Regions from separate parts of the Pseudobacillus sp. 179-B 2D1 NHS genome, predicted to be linked through region 1. Evidence: predicted binding sites of a transcription regulator. Region 1 holds the regulator's gene; the other holds the start of a gene.
What was found. Region 1 encodes LexA, which represses DNA repair genes until DNA is damaged. Its sites were predicted from a motif close to CGAACATATGTTCG; they were not measured.
Positions count from the first base shown of each region.

Region 1 (3,215 bases):
ACATAAAGCGCATAACGAAAGAAGCCCATAAACGCAATATTTTAATTGGCTTCGACCTGTGTCATTCAATTGGAGCAATTGAACACCAATTGAACGAATGGGAAGTAGACTTTGCGGTTTGGTGCCATTATAAATATTTAAATAGCGGTCCGGGCAGTGCCGGTGGATTATATGTAAATAAAAAACATTTTGGCAAGCTGCCAGGTCTTGCCGGATGGTTTGGTTCGAACAAAGAGAAACAATTTGATATGGAGCATACGTTCATGCCGGCAGAAGCGGCAGGAGCCTATCAGATCGGCACACCTCATATATTAAGTATTGCTCCATTGATCGGTTCACTCCAACTCTTTGAAGAGGCGGGTATAGAGAACCTCCGAAAAAAGTCTTTATGTATGACGCGTTATATGATCGAGCTCACTTCAGAAGAACTGAGCGAAGCCGGTTTTAAGATAGGGAATCCCTTGGAAGACAAGAGACGGGGCGGACACATTTATTTGGAGCATAAAGAAGCTGCACGGATTTGTAAAGCGTTAAAAGTGAATGGAGTTATTCCAGATTTTCGAGCTCCTCATGGGATCAGGCTTGCTCCAGTCCCTTTATATAACACGTATGAAGAAGTGTGGAAGGCGGTGCAGATTTTAAAGAAGATTATGAAGGAGGAACAATATAAACAGTTTGAGAATGAACGTGGCATTATTGCGTAAGTGGGGAACTCAATCATCAATTTTTTCTGCCTCTGGCCTATAAAGGTCCAGGGGTTTTTGGTGGTTGAAGAGACTCTGACTCTCTTGCTTTTAATCTAGCAATGGAACTTTCGATTGTTGTTCGGTGAATGGCTTTTCTCATTAAACAATCATATCTTCTTTAGGCTCGTCATATGATAGGTTAACTGCTATTCTATTACTCTTGCAAAAAAGTTAAAACTCCTTTCCGCACAATAGAGCAGAAAGGAGTTTGTCCAGCAGTTAATGGATATCCCGGTAGACGCCAATCACTTTGCCAAGGATAGTAGCAGACGACAGAATAATTGGTTCCATGGATGAATTTTCAGGTTGAAGGCGAATAAAGTCTTTTTCTTTAAAAAAGCGTTTAACGGTGGCTTCGTTTTCCTCGGTCATCGCTACAACTATTTCGCCATTTTTGGCTGTCTGTTGCTGGCGTACGACGACATAATCACCATTTAGAATGCCGGCTTCAATCATACTGTCGCCCATGATTTCCAGCATAAATACATTGTCATCGGCAGGTGCAAGCCGCTCCGGTAAAGGAAAATATTCTTCAATATTTTCGATGGCGGTAATAGGCATTCCGGCTGTTACTTTCCCGATTAATGGCACACTTACTACTTTTTGTCTCGGTACGCTTTCTTCCAATTCCAATATTTCGATCGCGCGTGGTTTCGTTGGATCGCGGCGGATCAGTCCTTTGCTCTCCAGACGAGAAAGATGGCCATGGACAGTGGAGCTGGATGCCAATCCAACTGCTTCCCCGATCTCGCGCACGGAAGGAGGATAGCCTTTTGCTTTAACTTCAAGCTTGATGAAGTCCAAAATATCTTGCTGCCTCTTCGATAATTTTGTCATTTGTCTGCACCTCTTAGATTATCTCTTTTCTGTATTATAACATGTCACTTTTTAGGATACAAACATAAGTTCGAATGAAATCTTGACTCAAACAAATGTTCCTATTAAAATAAAGATAAATATACGAACGAGTATTCGCTTGAAGGGGATGTTGAATGATGAAAGTGTTTGTTAAAAAGAATTCTTTTGTTCTGTTATTTATGGCTGTTACAATTATGGCAGGAAGCATGCTGATCTTTAATGTGAGTGAGAAACGTCTTCCTTACGAAGAAATCACCGTACGGGAAGGGGACTCTCTCTGGAGCATTGCCAGACAGTATAATAACAGCAAGGAAATGGAAGAAGAGGACTTTATCATGTGGATACAAAAAGAGAACAAGCTGCATTCCGTTAAAATATTACCGGGAGACACTCTCGTTATTCCCATTACTTCGCATTCATCTCATACTGGCGGCCAGATCGCTTTTAAAGGAGAGTAATTTCAAGTGAAAGCTATTATATATTGCCGTGTAAGCACAAAAAAAGAAACACAGGAAACGTCGCTTCAACGGCAAGAGGAAGAACTGCTCAGCCTTGCCTTCCGAAAAGGATATGAAGTGGCAGCGGTGATTAAAGAGCAAGTGAGTGGCTATGAATTAGATCGGCCGGGAATGCTTGATTTGCTAGATCTAGTGAAAAAGGAATCGATTGATGCTGTACTGATTCAGGATGAAACACGAATTGGACGAGGCAATGCTAAAATTGCTTTGCTGCACTGCTTGTTTAAAGAAGGAGTAAAAGTATTTAGCATCGCTGATGATGGAGAGCTGCAGCTGTCAGAATCAGATTCAATGGTTATTCAAATTGTTAGCATGGTAGAAGAATACCAGCGGAAGATTCATAATTTAAAAATCAAGCGAGGAATGAAACGGGCGGTAGAAAACGGTTTTCGACCTGAAGACAATTTAAAGAATAGAGGAAACCCAGCCGGAAGAGAGAGGAAGGAAGTGCCGATGGAAGAAATTGTCCGTCTACGCCGCAATAACCTTACTTTCGAAGAAATAGCTGCTACTTTAAACGGCTTTGGTTATCGGGTATCTAAGGCGACAGTTCACAGACGATTTAAAGAGTATGCTGAACAGGCGGATAAAGATCTTGAATAGGCATCTTTCTTGTTTATTCCTTTCCCTTTTAATAAAATAAAGGCAAGAATATATTAAAGAAAAAGAAAGGAGAGTCTGCTGATTTATAACGAATTGGCAGTAACCCCATCTATGCTTTCTCAAGATAAACTAGCTCGTATTAATGAGCTTTCCAAGAAATCAAAAACTGAAGGGCTGTCCGCAGAGGAACAAGCAGAGCAGACAAGCCTGCGCCAAGAATACTTACGTGCTTTTCGCTCGTCCATGAAAAATACAGTGGAATCGGTGCGTATTTTTGATCCTGAAGGCAATGAAGTGACACCTGAAAAAATTAAAGACATTCAAAAACGTAAAAGAATGCATTAATGAGCCGGCAAACGCTGGCTTTTTTATATGGAGTAAACGGAAAAGAAAATGACAAATAATAGATCTTCTCAGACATCTTGTATATTTTGATAAAGACCTATATATTAAGAAGGAACAATATTTGTAAGGAAAGGGAGTTTTCCAT
Region 1 is NZ_JBIQDP010000040.1:3,541-6,755, forward strand. It holds gene kynU (kynureninase) at 1-704, shown strand, start outside; gene lexA (transcriptional repressor LexA) at 966-1,583, opposite strand; gene yneA (cell division suppressor protein YneA) at 1,739-2,062, shown strand; gene ACH0BF_RS23500 (YneB family resolvase-like protein) at 2,069-2,725, shown strand; gene ACH0BF_RS23505 (DUF896 domain-containing protein) at 2,837-3,070, shown strand; gene tkt (transketolase) at 3,214-3,215, shown strand, end outside.

Region 2 (3,215 bases), on a different contig from region 1:
ATTCATTCGCATTCTTTATGAAATATGCTAAATAAAAAAAGCAAACGGGTGTTAATGACCCATTTGCTTTTTTATTTTATCTACTTTAACAAGTATAATTAGGAAGCATTGGCTGCTGCGGAAATCTCCGCTTCCCAATCATCTTGAATGTCTTCATTATCTAGCACAAGATTATAAATCTTCCATTTTCCGTCCATGCCTTTTTTCAAATAAGCCGTTCCTGAAGCATCCACGTTCATACTGAAAGATAAATCTGGTGACGAGAATGATACTTTATACTTTAGATTATCCATCCGAACTTTTGCAAAGCGTTTATTGACAGTTACAGGATTGATCTCATGAGTGCCAATTTGCTCAATAGTAAAAGTGCCTCCCATATCCTCTATGTCACCCGGTAATTCTACCGTGTCAAGCGATTCCGATAAATAATAGCCTGTCGCTGTATCCTGATAAAGAGCTTTAAGCCCGGCTGTATTTTGCTCTTTCATTAATCGCATTTCTTCTTGAACGTTGCGATTCACAACTGTCTTGATTGCTGTTTGATCGGCCTCGCTCCCCGCTTCTTGATGAAGCGCCCGGTCAATCATAGCAATCGCTTGGCCTCGGGTAGCTAAATCATGGGGCTTAAATGTATCACCGTATCCTTGAATAATCCCGTTTGCAGCAGATTTTACAATCGCCTCATAAGCAAAGTTTGTAGGCGGGACATCTTTAAATGTCTTCGTTGGTGCTTTAAAAGCCACTGTATTGCTGAATGCCCGGTAAATCATTGCTGCCATTTGGTCACGCGTAATATGCGCATCCGGGTTAAACTTTCCATTAGATCCACCAGCAACGATCCCATGGCTACTTGCGATACGCACCGGCTCATAATACCATTTAGAAGCTTTCACATCAGGGAATTCTTTTACATTCGTTCCAGTCTTCAAAGATAAAGCACTTACTAAAATCTTTGTGAACTGTGCGCGGTTAATTTTTTCCTCTGGACGAATACTTATGTACGAGTAATCGTATATTTCGCCATCTTCTTCAATTGTTTCGGACTCGACGTATCCATCAACAATATCAGAGTAAACAAACCGTTCAATTGAATCATAAAACCGATGGTTTGGACCGACGTCCGAAATATCATAGCGCTCTACAGGCTTTATAGCCGCTGAAGCACTTGAAGAAAACAATAATCCAAATGACAATCCTAAAATTGGTAAAATCTTAAATGACTTCAAATTTTTATCCTCGCTTCTAATAGTTTCTGTGATTGAGACTTATATTATAGCTTTCTAACAAAAATTACAATATAATTTTTTACTTTTATTGAAAAATATTTATTTCCACAAAAAGGATATAATTCAATAAAAAAACCACCTTATGGGTAGTAGGAAATACCTAGTTGTTCTTCAGCTCATATAATCAATAGCTAGGCTGTCTTTTTTGTTAGTTATCTAGCTAATCAAAGTGATCCGCCGCTTACAAAAAATGGTGAAATTATCCTTTCATATCTCAAATTCCCTCTGTGCGCCTTTATAGAAGAACCGTATGAAAACATGATTTACCTTTGTTCAAATGAATATGGCACTCACTTCATGTGGCTTTCTTATAGTAATGATCAACCTGAAAGTCTATCCTAGCAGTCGGTGTTTTTTATTTTTGCACACTTTCTGCCCAATAAATGATCTCTTCATCAGAATGACTTTTCTTTTACATCATCGTGCGGTGGTTTAAAAAACATGTTGATACCTAGCGGTTTTGCTAATGTTTGTTAGTCATTCACATTTTTATCCATAATTGGATTGATAAAAAAGAACGTTTGTTCTAAACTGGAATAAGTATACGGAGGTGTAATGATGAGGCCTGGTCTTACAAGATATATAACTAGTCAAGATTTTAAAAATTTTTATTGGCTGAAGGAAGAATTGCGATTATGCTGCAGAGAGAATGGGATAAGCGCATCCGGTTCGAAAATAGAACTTTCAGCTAGAATTGAAATGTTTCTTGAGACGGGGAAAGTAGAGAAGCCGCTCAGAAAACTAACGGTTCGCTCAAACCCCAACAAACAAAGATCGTTAAGTTTGGATACGGTCATTACCGAAAACCATCGCTGCAGCCAAGACGTTAGAGCTTTTTTCAAGTCAGCGATTAGTCCGAAGTTCCGTTTTTCTACATATATTCAACATTACTTTAAAAATAATATAGGAAAAACATATCGTGATGTGGTAAAGGCTTGGCACGAGGAAGAAGAGTGCAAGAAAGACTCACCATATAAGAAACAAATTGCCCCCCAATTTGAATATAACCAATTTATCCGCGACTTCTTCGCTGATCCAAAAAATAAAACAAAAAGTCATAAAGACGCGGTTAACGCTTGGAATGATATTAAAAAGCTTCCCGGGAGTAATAAGTATATTTCTAACCGTTAAACGTTGGGACGCTTACGGCTAATAAGCGCATCATAGTCTGCTTGTCTTTTCTTGAGACACGTCGGTTCCACAGTATCTTTATCGCATAAAAAAAACCAGCAAGAATGCTGGCGGTTGAACTAGACAGGTTTATTCTTTAACAAATCTTGCAGCTTTTTCTCTGCTTTTTCAAAATCCATGGATAACGCAGTTAAAAACTCAAGGATATCATTTCGCTTTGACATTTCTCTTAAAGAAAAAAATACAGCTGGTTTGTTAACTTTAAGAACCGTCATTATCTCTGTTGTCGGCAAAGGCAACGGAGATTTTATCCGTAGAAAAGATCGTAAAAAAACAATAAAATCAAATGCTGAATCAGGAGTATCCGAATAACTTTCCATCAGGCTGTAAAATCTTTTAATGCTCGTTCTTAACTCTTCATTTTGCATCATTAGTCCCTACCTTTAATTGGATTCACCAAATAGGACCATCATTTTCCCCTTTGGCAGCCCGGCTATCATAATTAAAAATCTTAGACCCGCGGCTTTGCGTCCTTACCTTTCGATAAGTTTGCCTTTATCATTAGGAATCACTTTATCAAACTACCAATAAAGCGATCACAATATCATAAGAAGAATATAGGAAATTATACCCTGAGTCAATATACCTTATGGCGCAATTAATTACCATTTTATTGCTCTGATATAAATTTACCTTCTCTCGATATAATTTATTTTTCAAAAGGAAATTTATGTATACTTTATTGCTTATAAACGACTCCTCTTTCTTTCTCTTGCTGATGAAAAAAAGCATCTGATT
Region 2 is NZ_JBIQDP010000041.1:18,101-21,315, forward strand. It holds gene ACH0BF_RS23710 (S-layer homology domain-containing protein) at 99-1,226, opposite strand; gene ACH0BF_RS23715 (DUF6434 domain-containing protein) at 1,845-2,417, shown strand; gene ACH0BF_RS23720 (hypothetical protein) at 2,537-2,848, opposite strand; cyclic di-GMP riboswitch class I at 2,898-2,981, opposite strand.
Region 2: a site for LexA is predicted at 1,801-1,814, ahead of ACH0BF_RS23715 (DUF6434 domain-containing protein). Genes of this name have one in related genera too.